DNA from 4 places in the Streptomyces sp. NBC_00459 genome. Region 2 is predicted to be linked to each of the others. Evidence: riboswitches for the same ligand, from Rfam matches in the RefSeq annotation. Region 2 holds a riboswitch; each other region holds the start of a gene.

Region 1 (5,130 bases), 1.2 Mb from region 2:
CTTCGAGACCATGCCCACCCACCAACTGGAGCTCGCGCTCTGGCTGGAGGCCGACCGCATGGGCTCGCTGCTCGCGGCCCTCGACGACGAGTCCATGGAGAACCAGCGGGACGTCGTCAAGAACGAGCGCCGACAGCGCTACGACAACGTCCCCTACGGCACGGCGTTCGAGAAGCTGACCGCCCTCGCGTACCCGGAGGGCCACCCCTACCACCACACGCCGATCGGCTCGATGGCCGACCTGGACGCGGCGACGCTGGAGGACGCGCGCGCGTTCTTCCGCACGTACTACGCGCCCAACAACGCCGTCCTGTCGGTCGTCGGGGACATCGACCCCGAGGAGACGCTCGCCTGGGTCGAGAAGTACTTCGGATCCATCGCCGGGCACGACGGCAAGCCCGCGCCGCGCTCAGGCGCCCTCCCCGACGTCATCGGCGAGGAACTGCGCGAGGTCGTCGTGGAGGAGGTCCCCGCGCGCGCGTTGATGGCCGCCTACCGGCTCCCGGAGGACGGCACGCGCGCGTGCGACGCGGCCGACCTGGCGCTCACCGTCCTCGGCGGCGGTGAGTCCTCCCGTCTCTACAACCGGCTCGTACGGCGGGACCGTACGGCGGTGGCGGCCGGCTTCGGCCTGCTGCGGCTGGCCGGAGCGCCCTCCCTGGGATGGCTGGACGTGAAGACCTCCGCGGACGTCGAGGTGCCGGTCATCGAGGCCGCCGTCGACGAGGAGCTCGCCCGGTTCGCCGCGGAGGGCCCCACGGCCGAGGAAATGGAGCGCGCCCAGGCCCAGTTGGAGCGCGAGTGGCTGGACCGGCTCGGTACGGTCGCGGGCCGCGCCGACGAACTGTGCCGTTTCGCGGTGCTGTTCGGCGACCCGCAGCTCGCCCTGACCGCCGTGCAGCGCGTGCTCGACGTGACGGCCGAGGAGGTCCAGCAGGCCGCCAAGGACCGGCTGCGCCCCGACAACCGCGCGGTGCTCGTCTACGAGCCGGTCTCCGGAGAGACCGCCGAGGACGCTGATCCGCCGCAGGACCCCGAGGCCGAGGCCACGATCGAAGCCACCGACACCGACGAGGAGGCGGCCAAGTGACCGAGCTCGCCACGATGGAGTTCCACCCCCAGCCCCAGGCGGGCGAGGCCAGGCCCTGGGCCTTCCCGGCCCCCGGCCGGGGCACGCTCGGCAACGGTCTGACCGTCCTGCGCTGCCACCGCCCCGGCCAGCAGGTCGTCGCCGTCGAGGTACTCGTCGACGCCCCCCTGGAAGCCGAGCCGGCCGGTCTCGACGGAGTGGCCACGATCATGGCCCGGGCCTTCTCCGAAGGCACCGACAAGCACTCCGCCGAGGAGTTCGCCGCCGAGCTGGAGCGCTGCGGCGCCACCCTCGACGCGCACGCCGACCACCCGTGCGTGCGCCTCAGCCTCGAAGTGCCCGTGTCGCGGCTCCCCAAGGCGCTCGGTCTGCTGGCCGACGCCCTCAGGGCGCCCGCGTTCTCGGACAGCGAGATCGAACGGCTGGTGCGCAACCGGCTCGACGAGATCCCGCACGAGACGGCCAACCCGGCCCGTCGCTCCGCCAAGCAGCTGTACAAGGAGCTGTTCCCGGCGGCCTCGCGCATGTCCCGTCCGCGCCAGGGCACCGAGGAGACGGTCGCGAAGATCGACGCGGCCGCCGTACGCGCCTTCTACGAGAGGCACGTCCGGCCCGCCACGGCCACCGCCGTGGTCGTCGGCGACCTCACCGGCGTCGACCTGGACGCGCTGCTCGGTGACACCCTGGGGGCCTGGACGGGCTCGTCGGCCGAGCCGCGGCCCGTGCCGCCGGTGACCGCCGACGACACCGGCCGGGTCGTCATCGTGGACCGCCCCGGCGCCGTGCAGACCCAACTGCTCATCGGCCGCATCGGCGCCGACCGGCACGACCGCGTCTGGGCCGCCCAGGTCCTCGGCACGTACTGCCTCGGCGGCACCCTCACCTCCCGCCTGGACCGTGTCCTGCGCGAGGAGAAGGGCTACACCTACGGTGTGCGGGCGTTCGGCCAGGTCCTGCGCTCGGCTCCGGACGGTACCGGTGCCGCGCTGCTCGCCATCAGCGGCTCCTTCGACACTCCCAACACCGGTCCCGCTCTCGAGGACCTCTGGAAGGTGCTCCGCACCCTCGCGGCGGAAGGGCTCACCGACGCCGAGCGCGATGTCGCGGTGCAGAACCTGGTCGGCGTCGCCCCGCTCAAGTACGAGACCGCGGCGGCCGTGGCGAGCACACTGGCCGACCAGGTCGAGCAGCACCTGCCCGACGACTACCAGGCGACGCTGTACCGGCAGCTCGCCGCGACCGGCACCGTGGAGGCCACCGCGGCGGCCGTGAACGCCTTCCCGGTGGACCGCCTGGTGACGGTCCTCGTCGGCGACGCGGCGACGATCGAGGAGCCTGTCCGGGCCCTCGGTATCGGCGAAGTGACCGTCGTCCCCGCCGAGTAGCGGCACGGCGTACACGAAAGGGGCCCCGGTGCCGAAAGCGTCACCGGGGCCCCTTTGTCCATTTTGATGCGCAAGTTGTCCGTATTGATGGAGAGGTGGACCGTCTGCACTGTGGCATGCGCTACAAAACCCGTGATCGGTTTGTTGATTGAAAGATGTCCCGTTTAGCGTCTGTCCGGCTGTCCGTCATGCACCGAGCCGCAGCCGCGGCACCGGACAGTCATCGCCGAGTCCCCGTACGGCGCGAGCCAGGGGAGCCGGGGACCCACCATGTGCAGTCCCTGGGGTGAATCGGATGCCCGCGCGTGCCGCGAGGGTGTCCGTAGGAGACCTTCCTGCTCCGAACCCGTCAGCTAACCCGGTAGGCGAGAAGGAAGGAAAGGACCCACAACTACATGGCGTTCACCCGCGCCACCGGGAAGCACCGTCGTCCCAGCCGCCCCAGCCTTGTCACCCGTACGACCGTCCGAGCAGCCGGCGTGGCCGCCCTCGCGACCACCGGCGTCGTCGGCTCCCTCGCCGCTCCGGCGCTCGCCGCGGAGTCCACCGTCGAGCAGACCGGCCTCACCCCGGTGATCTCCATCGGCGAGTCGCTCGCCGAACAGATCGACGCGCAGGCCGCCGCCCAGGAACAGGCCGCCGAGAAGGCCGCCGCCGAGAAGCGGGCCGAGGCCGCCGCGCGCAAGGAGGCGGAGGAGCGGGTCAAGGAGGCACGCGAGGCGAAGGCCCGCGCCGCTCGCGAGGCCGAGCGCAAGCGCCTCACCAGCTATGTCGCCCCGATCGCCGGCTCGTACATCTCCACGGGCTACAAGACCGGCGGCGCCATCTGGTCCTCCGGCAGCCACACCGGCGTCGACTTCCATGCGGCGTCCGGCACCACCGTCCAAGCGGTTGGCTCCGGCACCGTCGTCGAGGCCGGTTGGGGCGGGTCCTACGGCAACAACATCGTGATCAAGATGATTGATGGTACGTACACTCAGTACGGTCATCTGTCGTCCATCAACGTCTCCGTCGGTCAGACGGTCACCCCGGGTCAGCAGATAGGCCTCTCCGGAGCCACCGGCAACGTCACCGGTGCGCATCTCCACTTCGAGGCACGCACGACCCCGGAGTACGGCTCGGACATCAACCCTGTCGCCTACCTCCGCTCGCACGGCGTGAACGTCTGACGACCCCGCGCACCACTTGTCGTGGCCCCGGCTCACCGAGCCGGGGCTTTCGGCGTTTCACAGGGGTGTGTGTCCAAAAAATATCCATCGATTCCGGCCTGCCGTCGGAAATTCCGGTTCTCTGCAATAGAGTCACTCAACACACGTCAATCGTCGACGTTTCACGGGGATTAAAGCGGAGGTCGGACATGCGTATTCCGGCGCACTCGGTATGCACGGCGATCCGGGACGACATCGTCGCCGGTGTCTACGAGCGCGGCAGCCGGCTCACCGAGGAACTGCTCGCGCGCCGGTACGGCGTCTCGCGCGTCCCCGTCCGCGAGGCCCTGCGCACGCTGGAGGCCGAGGGCTTCGTGGTGACCCGGCGGCACGCGGGCGCGTGCGTGGCCGAGCCCACCGAGCAGGAGGCCTCCGACCTGCTGGAGATGCGCATGCTCCTGGAGCCGCTGGGCGCCTCCCGGGCCGCCCAGCGGCGCACCGAGGCCCACCTCAAGGTGCTGCGCGGCCTGGTCCGGCTGGGGCAGGAGCGGGCCAGGCGGGGGAACAGCGAGGATCTGCGCTCCCTGGGGGGCTGGTTCCACGAGACGCTCGCCCAGGCTTCCGGAAGCCACGCCCTGACCTCGACGCTCACCCAGCTCCGGCACAAGATCGCCTGGATGTACGCGGTGGAGGCGCCGGCCAGTCCCGTCGACTCCTGGGCGGAGCACGGGGCGATCGTGGACGCGGTGGCGCGCGGTGACGGTGAGCGGGCGCGGGCGATCACGGCGCTGCACACCGAGCGGGCGACCGTCGTGCACCGACTTCGATTTCCGGGCGCCGGGGAGCGGCCGGATCGTGTGAGGACTTCGCAACATCCCGTAAACATGACGGGCCTGCGTCATTAACACGGGCGCCGTATACAAAGAGGGTTGAATTCGCGGGGGATTATTTCTGCTGCCTGCGATCGGGAATTACGAAGGGCCCGCCCGATATTCGGGCGGGCCCTTCGTCGTGTGCGGATGATGCTTTTGCGGTGGCATCTGCCGCCACCGTCGATCGAGGACCCTTCAGGCTTCCTCAGACGGTCTCGGGAAGTTCCTCGAGCCCCTCGGCCACCAGCTTCGCCAGGCGGTCGAGCGCGGCTTCGGCGCCCTCCGCCTCGGAGGCGAGGACGATCTCCTCGCCGCCCTGGGCGCCCAGGCCGAGGACCGCCAGCATGGAGGCCGCGTTGACGGGATTGCCGTCGGCCTTGGCGATCGTCATGGGGACGCCGGCGGCCGTGGCCGCACGGACGAAGATGGAGGCGGGGCGGGCGTGGAGGCCCTCCGCCCAGCCGACGTTGACGCGGCGCTCAGCCATGTGATGCTGCCCTTCACTGTCTCAGGGTTGTCTAGACCATTGTTCCATAGCGTGAAGCGTGCCGGGAGGCGGGCCCAAACCCGTCCCGGAACCGCGTTCGAACCCCGGCCTGGGCCCGACTTCGGTCCCCCACAGACTGCCTCGCGAC
Region 2 (5,130 bases):
ATGTGCGGGAAGACGCCGTCCTCCATGCCGGTCAGGAACACCACGGGAAACTCAAGGCCCTTGGCGGTGTGCAGGGTCATCAGGGTGATGACGCCGGAGCCGTCGTCGTCCTCGTCGGGGATCTGGTCGGAGTCGGCGACCAGGGCGACCCGCTCCAGGAACGCGGCGAGCCCGGCCGGGGCCGGCGGCTCGCCGTCCGCGGGCTGATCGGCCTTGTCCGCTGCTCCGGCCGCTGCGGATTCCTGCTCGAACTCCAGGGCGACCGCGGCGAGTTCCTGGAGGTTCTCGATCCGGGTCTCGTCCTGCGGGTCGGTCGAGGCCTGCAACTCGGCCAGGTAGCCCGTGCGTTCGAGGACCGCTTCCAGGACCGTCGCCGGGCTCGCGCCCGAATCCACGATCGTCCTCAGGTCCTCCATCAGCGTGTTGAACCGCTTGACGGCGTTGGTCGACCGCGAGGCCATTCCGTACGCCTCGTCCACGCGCTTCAGCGCCTGCGGGAAGCTGATCTTCTCGCGCTGGGACAGCGCGTCGATCATCGCCTCCGCGCGGTCGCCGATGCCGCGCTTGGGGACGTTGAGGATGCGGCGCAGCGGCACCGAGTCCTCCGGGTTGGCGAGTACGCGCAGATAGGCCAGGACGTCCCGGACCTCCTTGCGCTCGTAGAATCGGACGCCGCCGACGACCTTGTAGGGCAGGCCGACGCGGATGAAGATCTCCTCGAAGACACGGGACTGGGCGTTCGTCCGGTAGAAGACGGCGACGTCGCCCGCCTTCGCGTCGCCCGCGTCCGTCAGCCGGTCTATCTCCTCGGCGACGAACTGTGCCTCGTCGTGCTCCGTGTCGGCGACGTAGCCGGTGATCTGCGCACCCGCGCCCGCGTTGGTCCACAGGTTCTTGGGACGACGGGACTCGTTGCGCTCGATGACCGCGTTGGCGGCGCTCAGGATCGTCTGCGTGGAGCGGTAGTTCTGTTCGAGCAGGATCGTCGTCGCGTCCGCGTAGTCCTCCTCGAACTGGAGGATGTTGCGGATCGTCGCGCCCCGGAAGGCGTAGATCGACTGGTCGGCGTCACCCACCACGCACAGCTCGGCGGGAGGCAGGTCGTACTCGCTGGGCGGTACGTCAGCGTCGTCGCCCGTGTGTTCGGTGGTGCCGACGAGCTCCCGTACGAGCGCGTACTGGGCGTGGTTGGTGTCCTGGTACTCGTCGACGAGGACGTGCCGGAAGCGGCGGCGGTAGTGCTCGGCGACATCCGGGAAGGCGCGCAGCAGGTTGACCGTCGTCATGATCAGGTCGTCGAAGTCGAGCGCGTTGGCCTCACGCAGCCGCGACTGGTACATCGCGTACGCCTGGGCGAGGGTCTTCTCGAAACCGTCGCTCGCCTGGGCGGCGAAGTCCTCCTCGTCGATCAGCTCGTTCTTCAGGTTGGAGATCTTCGCGCTGAAGGACTTGGGCGGGAAGCGCTTGGGGTCCACGTCCAGATCACGGCAGACGAGCGCCATCAGCCGCTTGCTGTCGGCCGCGTCGTAGATGGAGAAGGAGGAGGTGAAGCCGAGTCTCTTGCTCTCCCGCCGCAGGATCCGCACGCACGCGCTGTGGAACGTCATCACCCACATCGCGTTCGCGCGCGGACCGACGAGGTGCTCCACGCGCTCCTTCATCTCCCCGGCGGCCTTGTTGGTGAAGGTGATCGCGAGGATCTGGCCGGGGTGGACGCCCCGCTCGCCGAGCAGGTACGCGATGCGGTGCGTGAGCACACGTGTCTTGCCGGAGCCGGCGCCCGCCACGATGAGCAGAGGGGTGTCGGCGTGCACGACGGCCGCGCGCTGGTTCTCGTTCAGCCCTTCCAGGAGCGCGGCCGGGTCCACCACCGGGCGTGGGGCGCCGTCGCGGTAGTACGCGTCCCGGTCCGGCGGCGCGTCGAAATTCCCGCCGAACAGGTCGTCCGGAACGGACTCCGGCACATGCTCGTCCTCGGGCGGCGGCGGGGGTTCCTCCTCGCGGGCCCGAGGGCCCTGGAGGTCCGCCAGGAAGCTGTCGTCAAAGAGGCTGCTCATCGCTCTCCGAGTCTAGGCGCCCCCACTGACAACCCGCCGCCACCCCGAAAACATCCCCCTGCTTTCCGAACCGGACGACCAGATCTCACGGTCGGCGGAGCCAAAACGGGATGCAATCAGCAATTCACCAACAAGCACCACAGAGCATTCCCGATTAACTGCACAGAGCCATGTTTAGGACTGAGGTCACAAATACGTATCGGGCATAGCGGTCATCAACCTTCACAGGAGCCACACCTGTTGGTTAGCGTGCCGTAAGGCCGCTCGACCCTCACCGGCGAACATCGCCGGGCCGCACGGCCTCCGCCGAGTCCGATCGTGCCGCCCTTGCGCGGCAGGAGCCGGGGACCCACCGAAATCCTGGGGTGAATCGGTCCGACTGCCGTCCAGGGCAAGGACCGTAGGGCAACCCTTCCGAACCACCCGCCCGAACCCGACAGCTAACCCGGTAGGCGGAACGTGGAAGGAGTCGCCTCCCTTGGCGTCGTCGCACCGCAAGTCGCGTCCTACGGGAACGCGCGTAGCAGGCATACGGACCCCCGCCTTCGCCACGGCGGCCCTGACCGCTTCCGTAGCCCTGCTGACCCAGACCGCCGACGCCGCGCCCGCGGAGCCCACCACGCCCTCGGCCGACGACCGGCCGAGCATGGAGGAGGTCGAGGCGGAGGTCGACGACCTCTACCACAAGGCCGAGTCGGCCGCCGACGTGTACAACGCCGCCAAGGAGAAGGCCGCCAAGCAGCAGGCCCGCGCCGACGCCCTGATGGACGACGTGGCCCAGCGCACCCAGAAGCTCAACGACGCGCGCGCGGAGCTGGGTTCCTTCGCCGCGGCCCAGTACCGCACCGGATCCGCCGCGCCCGACACGACGGCGACGTTCCTGCTCGCGGACGACCCGCAGGACTACTTCGACCAGAACCAGCTGATGGAACGCCTGACCGCCCGCCAGAAGGACGCTGTCGACGACTACATCACGCAGCAGGCCGAGGCCACGCAGAAGCGCCAGGAGGCCACCGCGAGCCTCGAATCGCTCACGGAGTCCCAGGACGAGCTGCAGACGACCAAGACCGCCGTCCAGACGAAGCTCGCGCAGGCCCGCCGGCTGCTCTCCCGCCTCACCGCCGAGGAGAAGCTACGACTCGCGGCGATCGAACGGGCGAAGCAGGCGCAGGCCCGCCGCCAGGCGCAGGAACTCGCCCAGCAGCAACAGGCGGCGGAGCAGCAGCGCCGGCAGGAAGCGGCGGCGGCGCAGCAGTCGACGGGCGGCACCACCCCGGACACGTCGACGGCAACGGCCCCCGACTCCTCGTACGCCACCAAGGCCGAGAAGACCCTCGCCTTCGCACGTGCACAGGTCGGCAAGCCCTACGTCTGGGGCGCGACCGGCCCGGACTCGTACGACTGCTCAAGCCTCACCCAGGCCGCGTGGCGGGCCGCCGGAGTCACCCTCCCGCGCACCACCTACGACCAGGTGAACGCCGGCACGACGGTCTCCCTCTCCGACATCCAACCCGGTGACCTGGTCTTCTTCTACGACGACATCAGCCACGTCGGCCTGTACATCGGCAACGGCATGATGATCCACGCCCCCAAGCCGGGTGCGTACGTCCGTGAGGAATCGATCTTCTACGACGGCGAGTCGACGATCCACAGTGTGGTGCGCCCGGCCTGACGCACTGCGGGCCGGAGGTCAGGTCCAGAGCACGGCGATGAAGATGTTCGCCGTGGTGAACAGACCCACCAGGCCGAACAGCCGCTTGTCCACGGTCTCGTCGTCCCGCTTCACATAGACGAGACCGAGGATCACGATCAGCAGGGCCAGCTTCACGCCGATCTTGATGTTGTCGACCGGCTGGTCGTCGGCCTGGTTGAGGCCCACCAGGGCGACACCGGTGACCAGCATGGTGAACGCGCCGTGCAGCATCGCGGGCACGAAGCGGGCCGTGCCCTGCCCCATGGCCTTCAGCTGGGTGAGAAACCCGCCCAGGAGCGAGGCGATGCCGATGATGTGCAGTCCGACGAAGAGATGGATGAGTACGCCCATGAGCCCGGAGCCTAGTCAGCGGCGCCCGCGCCGTACGACACCGGGCCGGGCGTACGGCGTCCGCAAGGCATGTGCGTGGCAGCGCGAGACCTCGCATATATGCACCCCATAGCACCGTGTCACCCCCACGTGCCCCGTGAACCCCCTCATTGATCAGCCGTCTGCGTGAAGTCGGCGGCGCCGGAACCGGATCACGGTCGCATGCGGTCACCCGGCGGTCGGCTCACGCCAGTTCCGTACATGGCGTTACCCCCACGCCCCACTCAGGTTTAGCGTCCTCCACCAGGTGCCCGGCTCCCCACCGCCGCCCGGGCCAGGGGCGGCAGTCGGACACCACCGCCGAGAAAGTCCGGCGGCGGACCGCTCCCCCTGTGCGAGCCGTCGCCGGACGCGCAACCGCCCTCCTGGGTCCGCTTCCCAGGCAGCCGTCCGGCGGTAGTCGTAGCGGCGGTCGTACGAAAGGACGTGACGCCCCGGTGGCAGCGCACCGCAAGCCCCGACAGCGCTCGCTCAACGGCACTACGGCCCGCACCGCCGCGACGATCGCCCTCGCGGGCGCGGCGACGGCGACCGGCTTCGACGGCATCGGGTACGCCGAGCCACAGCTGACTCCCGCGCAGGTAGAGGCCAAGGTGCACAAGCTGTACGAGGAGGCGGAGGTCGCCACCGAGAAGTACAACGGCTCGAAGGAGAAGGCCGACCGGGCGGAGCAGCGGCTGGGCACCCTGCGGGACGAGGCTGCGCGCAAGGAGGAACGGCTCAACTCTGCGCGGGAGTCGCTGGGTTCGATGGCCGCGGCTCAGTACCGCTCCGGCGGGCTCGACCCCGCGCTGCAACTCGCCCTCTCCGAGGACCCCGACGGCTATCTGGACGGCGCCGCGTTCGCCGAACGGGCCGGCAGCAGACAGGCGTCGGACGTGGCCCGTGTACGCGAGCAGCTGCGGGAGATCGAGCAGCTGCGGGGGGCCGCCCACGTCGAACTGGCCTCCCTCAAGGCTCGCCAGGCCGAGCTGAACCGCCACAAGAAGA
Region 3 (5,130 bases), 2.3 Mb from region 2:
TGTACGTGGCGATCTTGCCGCGCATGTGCTTCAGCACCGGGACGTTGCGGGTGTCGAAGCCGGTCGTCACCATGACCGTGCCGACCGCCGAGGTGAGGCCGATCACCGCTCGCTCGAAGCGCTCCGCCACCTCGTCCGGGTCGCTGCCGGGCCGGATGATGTCGTTGCCGCCCGCGCAGAAGGAGACGAGGTCCGGCGCCTGTTCCCTGGCGCGCGGAAGCTGCTCGGCCACGATGTGGTCGAGCAGCTTCCCGCGTACCGCGAGGTTCGTGTAGTCGAAGTCGCCCTCGGGACGCCGGTCCGCGAGCAGCACCGCGAACCGGTCGGCCCAGCCGACGAACGCCCCGTCCGGGCCGGGGTCGCCGACGCCCTCGGTGAAGCTGTCCCCCACCGCCACGTACGACCCGATCACTGCTCTGCTGTCATTCTTCGAATCGTCTGCCACATCGGCCCATGATTCACCTTCCGATGTGAGCTACGCGACCGTAGGAAGGGGTTGACTCGCGGTGAGATAGGCCACTCGTCAAGTGTTGGTCAACCCGGAATAACGGAACACCGCGAGACAGGCCGATGGCCGGATCCCGGGATCGGGGTCCGGCCATCGGTCCGTGTTCTGCGGAGCGTGCGCGCGTCAGCCGACGGCGACGCCCTTCGAGCGGAGGTACGCGACCGGGTCCACGTCGGAGCCGTAGTCCGGGGTGGTGCGGATCTCGAAGTGCAGGTGCGGTCCGGTCACGTTGCCGGTGGCACCGGAGAGGCCGATCTGCTGACCCTCCGTCACGCTCTGACCGGCCGATACGGAGAGCTGGGAGAGGTGGGCGTACTGGGCGTAGTAGCCGTCGGCGAGCTGGATGACGACCTGGTTGCCGTACGCACCGCCCCAACCGGCGGAGACGACGGTGCCGGCACCGACGGCCTTGAGGGAGGTGCCGGTCGGGACGACGAAGTCGACGCCCGTGTGGTAACCGCTGGACCACATGCTGCCCGACACGTGGTAGGCGGTACCGATGGTGGCACCGGCCACGGGGAGGGTGAAGCCGCTGGAGCTGCTGGTGTCGGCCGCCTCGGTCGTCGCCGAGGTCTCGGCCGTCGCGCTCTCGGCGACCGGCTCGGAGCTCTCCGTCTGCGTGGACTTCGAAGAGGACGACGACTTCGCGGAGGAGGACGAGGAAGGCGACGAGGTCGACGCGGCCTTCTTGCCGATCGTCAGCTTCAGACCGGGGTGGATAAGGCTCGGATCGGCGCCGATGGCGGTGCGGTTGTCCGAGTAGAGCTTCTGCCAGCCACCGCTGACGCTCTCCTGCTGGGCGATCTTCGAGAGGTAGTCGCCGGCCTGGACCGAGTAGGTCCTGACGCTCGCCTTCTTGGCGGCGGAGGGAGCGGACGCGGCGGCCTTTGCCGCCTTTTCCGACTTCGCGGAAACGGAATCGACGGCTACGGATTTGGCGGATTCCGAAAGCGAGGACACCGACTGGGTCGCGGACTCCGCCGTGGCCGCGTGGGCGCCGGTGGCTCCCAGCAACGGCAGGGCGAGAGCGGCTCCGCCGGTTCCGGCGACGGCTATCGAGCGGGTGAATCGCTGGGACTTCGGACGGCGGTGCTTACCCTTCGCGGGCATGGCGAATTCCTTCTCCGTCGCCTGCGGGGTGAGCTGTCGGGTGCGGACTGGAGATGTCCGGCCACGCCTGAACGTGACTTAACCCCGAGCCTGTTCCAGAGACCGGAACAGGCGTACTACCTGTGGGTCCCCCGCTCCTGCCGTTTTCGGGTGTTAGATGCGGGCTCCGGGCGGCGGCAGGATTGGGCGTCCGTCCGGATTGGTGGCGAACGTAAGCGACCAGGACGCACCGGAACAAGCCTCAAGTTCCCTGTGTACGGATTTCCTGTGATCCTCCCCAGAATCACCGGTCACTGTCCGTGAATTCCGGATCCTTCAACCCTTGGAACTCCCTTGAAACACACCGAAATTACGTGAACATGACGGCGACTCACGGTCACGAATATGACGCTGCTCACGCACTCGATTCACAGCAACCATCATTTCCCAGCGAGTTGGAATGAAGGCGCCATAACGGACAGAAGCATCAGATGCGACGTAGTCGGAAAACTGCCGCATCCAGGTCACCTTTGAGTCCGGTCCGGAGACCACGATGCAGGAGTACGGCACCTCGATGGATTTCGCCCGTTTCAGGGCATTCGTACGTCGCCGACGGGTCAAGTCCGCGCAACCGCAGCGCCGGTACCGGCTCGCCGTAGTGCTGCGCCTGGAGCCAGGCGAGGACGACGCTCTCGTCGCCGAGCACGTACTGCACCCCACTCAGCCCGCCGGCCGGCCGCCGCAGCCGGTAGAGGTCGCCACGCTGCACGACGGGCCGGATCTCCTTGTAGAGCCCCACCCACTCCCCGGCCTCGGCCAGCTCCTCCTCCGTCCACGTCGTGAGGTCACCGCCGACACCGAGCACCCCGGCCATCGCGCTCACGAAGCGGAACCGCAATGAGCTGACCCGGCCGTTGAGCTGGGTGTTCGGGCTGTCCGTGACCCAGGCGGCCATGACGCGCGCCGGATGGATCTGGCTGAAGCCCTCCTGGATGGCGAGGCGGTCCAGCGGGTCGGTGTTGTCGGAGGTCCACACCTGGTCCGTACGGGCGAGGACACCGAGGTCGATCCGGCCGCCGCCGCCCGAGCAGGACTCGAAGGCGACGTTCGGATGGGCCGCCCGCAGCCGGTCCAGCAGCGCGTACAGCCCGTGCACATGGTCGACCCAGAGCCGCTGCGGGTAGTCCTCGCCGGGCCAGCCCGCGTCCGTGAAGCAGCGGTTGAAGTCCCACTTCACGTAGTCGATCGGGGCACTGGAGAGCATCCCGTCGAGCTGCTCCCAGAGGTACTCGCGGACATCCTCACGCGCTAGGTTCAGCACGAGCTGATTGCGGAACTCCGTCCGCTTTCGGCCCGGCTGGAACTGCACCCAGTCGGGGTGCGCGCGGTACAGGTCACTGTCCGGGTTGACCATCTCCGGCTCGACCCAGATGCCGAACTGCATCCCCAGAGCGTGCACGTACTCGGCGAGCGGCTTCAGGCCCGCCGGGAAGCGGTCCGGGTTGGGCGTCCAGTCGCCGAGGCCGGCCCGGTCGCTGGTGCGGGCCCCGAACCAGCCGTCGTCCACGACGAACAGCTCGACACCGATCGCGGCGGCCCGCCGGGCCAGCGTCCCCTGCTGCTCCTCGGAGATGTCGAACTCCGTGGCCTCCCAGGAGTTGTAGAGCACGGGCCGGTCCCGGTCCGCGTCCGGGACGACGAACGCGCGCTGGTACGCGTGCCACGCCCGGCTCGCCCCACCGTGTCCGGCGTCGGTCCACAGCCCCGCGAAGACGGGCGTGACGAAGGACTCGCCCGCCGCCAGGCGCAGCAGGCCCGAGTCGTCGTATCCGGCGCCGCCGGTGATCTGTACGCGCGCGTCGGGCAGCTGGGCGACGGCGATCCGCCACGACCCGGACCAGCCGAGCGCACACGCGTACACCTCGCCGTGCTCCTCGGTCGCGTCGGTGTCGAGCGCCACCCAGGGCAGGTGCTGGTGCCCGGTGTGGCCGCGACGGCTGCCGATGACCTTCTCACCGTAGGTGAGGTCCGTCTTCACGAGCCGGGACTCGGCGGCCCAGCGACCATGGAGCTGGGAGAGACGCCAGCCGTCGCGCTCGGGGAGCGTCCAGGTGGCGGAGTCCGCGCGGAGCAGCTCCAGCGGGTCGGTCCCGTCGGATCCTTCATGGGCGAGGGTCACCCAGCGCTCCACCACGTCGTGGCGCATCCGGTAGTGGAGCGTGATCGCCAGCCCTCCGTCACGGAACCGCAGCCGCAGTTCGTCACCCTCGTCGCCGGCCTCGGTCTCGTACACCTCGAAGCGCCACTCGGTGCCCCGGCGCTCGTCGGTCCGCACGGACAGCGCGGGCCGGACGAAGCGGGGGCCGCCCTCGACCGGGTACTCCTCGTGACCGTCGAGCGGAGCCTCGAAGGGCCAGTAGTCCGGCAGTGGACGGACGGCGAGCGCCTCCGCGTCGGCGAGGGCGATCCGCGGGCCCCAGTGCAGATGCAGCAGTTCGTCGTCCTCGGTGAGATGGACGGCGTAACTGCTGGTGGGCCCCGAAAGGAGCCACGTACGACCGGTTCCGGCAATTTCCAGCATCATGTCCCCACAGATCCGAACAGGCACGCTCAAGCATCAACATCATCAGCGCCACGGCCCCGGACGGCAACGCCTGTGGAAAACTCCTTGGCCTGCTCACCCATGTCGTATCGTCGAAACGCGCCCGTCGACGAGCAGCGTCCGCGGGGCGGTGTGGGAGGGGAGCCCTCGTGACGCAGCAGGTCCCGTCGACCGAGCCCGAGCTGGGTGGCGTACGAAACTTCCGTGACGTGGGCGGACTGCCGACGGTGGACGGCCGACGCGTGGCGCACGGACGGCTGTTCCGCAGCGGCCATCTCGCCCACGCGACCGACGAGGACACGGCGTTTCTCGGCTCCCTCGGGCTGCACACGATCTTCGACTTCCGCAACGCGGCGGACATCGGGCTGGAAGGGCCGGACGTCGAGCTGCCGGGCGTGCGCAACGTGAACATCCCGCTGTCCGACCCGGCGGACGGCGCGGAGTTCTGGAAGATGGTCCGGGACGGCGATCTAGACGAACTGCGCAGCCTCCTGGCCGACGGCAAGGCTGAGCAGCGGATGATCAACTCCTACCGTGAGATCGTCAGGGACCGCACGGCCGAGCACTCCCGGATGCTCCACGCACTGGCGGAGGACAGCGTCCCGGCCCTGATGCACTGTGCGGCCGGCAAGGACCGCGCGGGCCTGTCCGTCGCGGTGACGCTGCTCGCCGTCGGGGTGGAGCGCGACGCCATCGTGGCCGACTACATGGAGTCGAACGCGCAGCACCGCCGCTACCGGGTGCGCCGCAACGGCTCCGCGGCCAAGGCGTACAGCCCCGAGGTCCTGGAGCTGCTCAACCCGCTCTTCGGCACCCGCCCCGAGTATCTGACGGCGGCCATGGAGATGGTCGAGGAGACCTGGGGCGGCGTCGACGGCTATCTGGAGCAGGGACTGGGCGTCACCCCTGAGGTGCGGGAGCGGCTGCGGGA
Region 4 (5,130 bases), 900 kb from region 2:
CTCGGTCACCGCGGCGACCTTCTTCGTGCGGATCGTCATGTCGCCGTTCGCGCACCCCCTGTTCACGGTCCTCACCGGTATCGGTTTCGGGATCTCCGCGCTGTCGGGCGAACGCCGGCACGTCCGCCGGGTGCTGCTGCCGCTGTCCGGACTGCTGCTCGCGATGAGCATGCACGCCTTCTGGAACGGCTCGTCGACCTTCGGGGACTACGGCTTCTTCGCGGTGTACGCCGCGTTCATGGTCCCCGCGTTCGGGCTGCTGACCTGGCTGGTCATCTGGACCCGGCAACGCGAACTGCGTACCGTGCGCGCCGAGCTGCCTGCGTACGCGATGGCCGGCTGGCTGGCCCCGGCCGAGCCGCACGCCCTCGGCTCGATGCGCGCCCGCCGTCTGGCCCGGGAGTACGCCCGGCGTCATCTGGGCAGGCCCGCGGCGCGCGAGGTCGCGCAGTACGAGGCGTACGCCACCTCACTCGCGTTCCTGCGCCACCGGGGGCGCCTCGGCCGGGCGGGCGCCGACTTCGTCGTCCGGGAGCAGGAGCTGCTGGGCGAGCTGTGGCAGCGCAGGGCGGTGGCCCGCCCGGCCCTGGACCACGCGGCACGCGCCGTCGCGCCGGCCCCGGCTCCCGTCCCGCCGTTCACCGCCTGGCCGCCGTACGGCCGACAGGGGTACGGACCGACGACGCCGTACCCCTCGTACAGCCATGTCCACGGCCACGGCCACAGCTACGACCCCGCCCCCGGCCACGGCCACAACCGCCCCGCCTACGACCCGTACCCGGCCTACAACCCGTACCGCTCGTAACCCGTCAACGCACTCGGCAGGGGCTCACGCCGAAGCCGCCGTGAGACTCGCGACCTCCGCCTCCGTCAGTTCCAGTTCCGCGACCGCGAGCAGCGGCGGCAGCTGGTCCACCGTGCGGGCGGACGCGATCGGGGCCGCCACCGTCGGCCGGGCGGCGAGCCAGGCCAGGGCGACCGTGGCGACCTCCGCTCCCCGTGCCGTGGCGACGGCGTCCAGCGCGGCCAGGACCTTCCGGCCCCGCTCCGACTCCAGGTGCTGGGCGGCGCCCTGCGCACGCGGGCTGTCGACCGCCGTACCGGCGCGGTACTTGCCGGTGAGGAAGCCGGAGGCCAGGGCGTAGTACGGGACGGCGGCGAGGCCGGTGCGGGAGGCGATGTCGCGCCGTGGACCCTCGTACGTGTCGCGTGAGACCAGGTTGTAGTGGGGCTGGATGGCCACGTACTTGGCCAGGCCCTCGCGGTCGGAGAGGTCCAGGGAGTCCTGGAGCCGCTCGGGCGAGATGTTGGAGGCGGCGATGTACCGCACCTTGCCCGCGGTCACCAGTTCGTCGAGGGCGCCGATGATCTCCTCGACGGGCACCTCGGGCTGGTCGAAGTGCGTGAAGTAGAGGTCGATGTGGTCGGTGCCGAGGCGGCGCAGGGAGGCGTCGGCGGCGGCCTTGATGTTGGCGCCGGAGAGGCCGGGATACTCGGGGTGCTGGCTGACCTTCGTGGCGACGACGATGTCCTCGCGGTTGCCGCGCGCCCTGAGCCAGTTACCGATGATGGTCTCGGACTCGCCGCCCTTGTTGCCGCCGACCCAGGCCGAGTAGGAGTCGGCGGTGTCGAGGAAGTTGCCGCCTGCCGCGGCATACGCGTCGAGCACCTCGAAGGATTGCGCCTCGTCGGCGGTCCAGCCGAAGACGTTGCCGCCGAGGGCGAGCGGGAAGACCTCTAGGTCCGATGATCCGAGCTTGCGAAGAGCAGTCATGCTCGTCGTCAACGCCCGCCGCGGAGGCCCTGATTCCGGCCGGTTCACGAAGTTCGTGTGAACGACGGAACGACCGGTGGTCCTGGCGTCGGGAACTGACCGCCAGGACCACCGGGAAGAGACCGGGGAAGGAGTCTCCTACGGGTTCAGGCCCATGCTCCGCAGCCACGCCATCGGGTCGATGCCGGCGCTGTCCGAGCTGCTGGTGTGCACCTCCATGTGGAGGTGGGCCCCGGTGACGTTGCCGGTGGCGCCGACGCGGCCGATGACGTCACCCGTGTTGACCTTCTGGCCGACGCTGACGTTGATCGACGACTGGTGGGCGTACCAGATCTCGGTGCCGTCCTCCAGGGTGAGGATCGTGCGGTAGCCGTACGAGCCGCTCCAGCCCGCCTCGGTGATCGTGCCGGTGTGCACCGCCTTGAGCGGGGTACCGGTGGGAGCGGCGAAGTCGAGGCCGGTGTGGTAGCCGGAGGACCACAGCGAGCCGGCCTGGCCGAACGTCGAGGTGATCGTGTACGAGGAGGTCGGCAGCGTGTACTGCTTGGCGAGCTCGGCCAGACGCGCGGCCTCCAGCTTCGCCTTCGCGGCGTCCGCGACCTTCTTCTTCTCGGCGGCGACCTTGGCCGCGGCCTCGCGCTTCACCTTGGCGGCCTCGGCGGCTGCCTTCTTCGCGGCGGCGTCCTGGGCGGCCTGCTGGACCTTGGCCTCGGCCTGGTCCTTCTGCTGCTCGGCCTGGAGGATGATGCGGGCGCGCAGGGCCTCGCCCGCGTCGCTGGTGCCCTGCTGGGTCTCCTCGGAGGTCACGCCGACGCTGCTGAGCGCGGTGGCGGAGCCCTTGGGCTCGGCGTCCGAGTCGTCGTTGGAGAAGGGCGAGCCGACCGAGGGCAGGTCGGGGATGGAGATGGAGACCGGCGGCTTGCCGGTCTGCGCGGTGGCCATGCCGGCCCCGCCGACAGCGGCTATGACGCCGACGCCGAGAACGGTGGAGCTGCGGGCGAGTCCGCCTCCGCCGCGCTGCTTGCCGACGCGGTGCCGGCCGCGAACCGGACGAGTGGTGTCCGCGCTGGGATTCCACTCCTCCCAGGGGCCCTCGTCGGTGCGGCGGCTACCGAAGCCGAAGGTCGGGATCTTCCCGTCCTCGGTCTCGCTGCTGCGCTGACTCGGCACGAAGGGGGCTACTGGGGCAGCCGGGTTTGACGCCACGTGGGCGTGCTCCTTTCCTTCCTTCTCGCCTACCGGGTTAGCTGACGGGTTCGGAGCAGGAAGGTCTCCTACGCGCGTATACCTGCCGTGTTGCCACGGAGGCGGACGAGCGATTCACCCCAAGGTGATGGTTCCCCGGTTCCCTTGCGGGATTAGGCACTTGCGCACGGAGCCGACTCTTGTGACGGCTGGGACTACCGCGCTGCGTTATCGAACGTTAATAGACCCGGCCACCTGATTCCAAGCTGTTCCCGTTGATCGTTAATCCTTTTCCCGAGGACTTTCTGGGTCACCACCGGTGAAAATCGGGCGAGTTGACCATGCCGTAAGTGACTCCCGAGTATTGACGGTATGTCAGTTCTTATGCGGAGAGAGAGCACTCACTCACCCTTGGTGACAACCGATGAAAACTGATGAGAACTGATGTCAGAAACGACGTCAGGGTCGTCGTACGGCGAGCAGCGCCATGTCGTCCGTGGTCCCGCCGCCCGAGTGCCGGCGCACCTCGTCCGCGAGGGTGGCGAGCAGAGTGGCCGGGGCGCGGAAGACACGGCCCGTGAGCCGGGCGGCCGGGTCGAAGAAGGCGCCGTGCTCGTCGCGGGCCTCGGACAGCCCGTCGGTGTGCAGGAGCAGCGTCGCGCCGACGGGGAAGGAGGCGTCCTCCGCACGGTCGGGCCAGCTGCCGAGGTCGCCCATGCCGAGCGGCAACGCGGGTTCGGCCGGGTCGAGGGTGCGCAGGGTGCCGTCGGCGGCGAGAAGCAGGGGCGGGGGGTGGCCGCGGTTGAGGATGCGTACGATCCCGTCGCCGTGCGGGAGTTCGGCGAGGACCGCGGTGGTGAAACCCTCGGCGGCCTCCAGCCCGTCGCGCCGGGCGCCCTCGCGCGCGAGGGCCCGCTCCAGCCGCTGGGCGACCGCTTCCAGGGTCGCCTCCTGTTCGGCGGCCTCCCGGAACGCCCCGATGACGACGGCGACGGCCGCCACCGCCCCCATCCCCTTGCCCCGCACGTCCCCGAGGACGACCCGCACGCCGTACGCGGTGTCCTGCACGGCGTACAGGTCGCCGCCGATGAACGCGCCCTCATGGGCGGCCTCGTACCGGGCGGCGATCTCGAACGAGCCGATGCGCGCCTCAGGTTCGGGCAGTACGGCGCGCTGCACGGCCTCGGCGATCTCGCGGGCCGAGGCGAGGCGCCGGTCGCCCCGGCGCACCATCCGGTTGATGACGACGGCCAGGACGGCGACCGTGGCCACGGTGACCGTCTCGGTGATCGAGTCGGCGTCCGCGCTGGACCCGAAGCGGAGGTGCACGACGTACTGGGCGAGGAGGGCTGCGGCGGCGGTGACCGCCGTGGTGCGCAGCGAGGAGAGCGGGGCGGCGATGAGCGGGGCGGCCGTGAAGAAGGGGATGGCGGTGAAGTGACGCGGGGTGGCGTAGTCGTACACGATCCCGCCGAAGATCAGGAGCGCGGGCAGGACGCGGACGAGGGTCCGCACCCGTGAGATGGCCTTTTCCTCCGGCTCGCCCGCTGCCGGGTCCAGAAGGTGTCCCGACCGTCCCACTTGTCTCGTCTCCCGCCGGATCACCGCGGCCCGTCCGTCCCGTCCAGGTTTCCGGGGACGGGTGCGGCGGGCGAGTCCGGTGGACCGACCGGGCTAAAAACGACTCAGGGGCCGGAAACCAGTTTCCTGGTTTCCGGCCCCTGAGCCTTTAGTAGCGGGGACAGGATTTGAACCTGCGACCTCTGGGTTATGAGCCCAGCGAGCTACCGAGCTGCTCCACCCCGCGCCGTTGAATGCAACTATACGCCATCTGCGGGACCTCGATCACCACGTTTGGTTCGGCGGGCTCCCGGGCGCGGGCGTCAGCCGGGCAGGTGGGCGTTGGGAGCCTTGGCGCGCTGCTCGTACTCGGGGAGTACGACGACCTCGACGCCCTCCCCCGTGAGCAGCCCGTTCCCGTCCGCCGCCACCACGAAGGTGTCCGGCTCGCGCCAGGCGGTCACCACCCGGCGTACGCCCGCGTCGAGGATCAGCCGGGCGCAGGGTGCCGGGCGGGACGCGCGCCGCGCACAGGGCTCCAGGCTGCTGTAGACGGTGGCCGTCGGAAGCCGGGGGTCGGCCGGGTCGAGCTTGGCGAGCGCCGCCTCCTC

The links. A riboswitch is a leader RNA that binds a small molecule or an ion and turns the genes downstream of it on or off. The one in region 2 is predicted to bind cyclic di-AMP.
Region 1: another riboswitch for cyclic di-AMP. It lies ahead of OHN74_RS32605 (M23 family metallopeptidase); the one in region 2 lies ahead of OHN74_RS27140 (C40 family peptidase).
Region 3: another riboswitch for cyclic di-AMP. It lies ahead of OHN74_RS36995 (LysM peptidoglycan-binding domain-containing M23 family metallopeptidase); the one in region 2 lies ahead of OHN74_RS27140 (C40 family peptidase).
Region 4: another riboswitch for cyclic di-AMP. It lies ahead of OHN74_RS23065 (M23 family metallopeptidase); the one in region 2 lies ahead of OHN74_RS27140 (C40 family peptidase).

What each region holds. Positions count from the first base shown of each region.
Region 1 is NZ_CP107903.1:7,365,220-7,370,349, forward strand. It holds gene OHN74_RS32595 (M16 family metallopeptidase) at 1-1,090, shown strand, start outside; gene OHN74_RS32600 (M16 family metallopeptidase) at 1,087-2,475, shown strand; cyclic di-AMP (ydaO/yuaA leader) riboswitch at 2,690-2,857, shown strand; gene OHN74_RS32605 (M23 family metallopeptidase) at 2,871-3,644, shown strand; gene OHN74_RS32610 (GntR family transcriptional regulator) at 3,833-4,528, shown strand; gene OHN74_RS32615 (HPr family phosphocarrier protein) at 4,701-4,982, opposite strand.
Region 2 is NZ_CP107903.1:6,132,763-6,137,892, reverse strand. It holds gene pcrA (DNA helicase PcrA) at 1-2,057, opposite strand, end outside; cyclic di-AMP (ydaO/yuaA leader) riboswitch at 2,352-2,527, shown strand; gene OHN74_RS27140 (C40 family peptidase) at 2,536-3,729, shown strand; gene OHN74_RS27135 (hypothetical protein) at 3,748-4,101, opposite strand; gene OHN74_RS27130 (C40 family peptidase) at 4,578-5,130, shown strand, end outside.
Region 3 is NZ_CP107903.1:8,390,315-8,395,444, reverse strand. It holds gene OHN74_RS37000 (SGNH/GDSL hydrolase family protein) at 1-412, opposite strand, end outside; gene OHN74_RS36995 (LysM peptidoglycan-binding domain-containing M23 family metallopeptidase) at 632-1,618, opposite strand; cyclic di-AMP (ydaO/yuaA leader) riboswitch at 1,622-1,781, opposite strand; gene OHN74_RS36990 (alpha-galactosidase) at 2,085-4,178, opposite strand; gene OHN74_RS36985 (tyrosine-protein phosphatase) at 4,349-5,130, shown strand, end outside.
Region 4 is NZ_CP107903.1:5,234,711-5,239,840, reverse strand. It holds gene OHN74_RS23075 (PrsW family intramembrane metalloprotease) at 1-805, shown strand, start outside; gene OHN74_RS23070 (aldo/keto reductase) at 830-1,774, opposite strand; gene OHN74_RS23065 (M23 family metallopeptidase) at 1,913-2,980, opposite strand; cyclic di-AMP (ydaO/yuaA leader) riboswitch at 2,992-3,149, opposite strand; gene OHN74_RS23060 (PP2C family protein-serine/threonine phosphatase) at 3,419-4,540, opposite strand; tRNA gene OHN74_RS23055 (tRNA-Met) at 4,693-4,766, opposite strand; gene OHN74_RS23050 (dihydrofolate reductase family protein) at 4,843-5,130, opposite strand, start outside.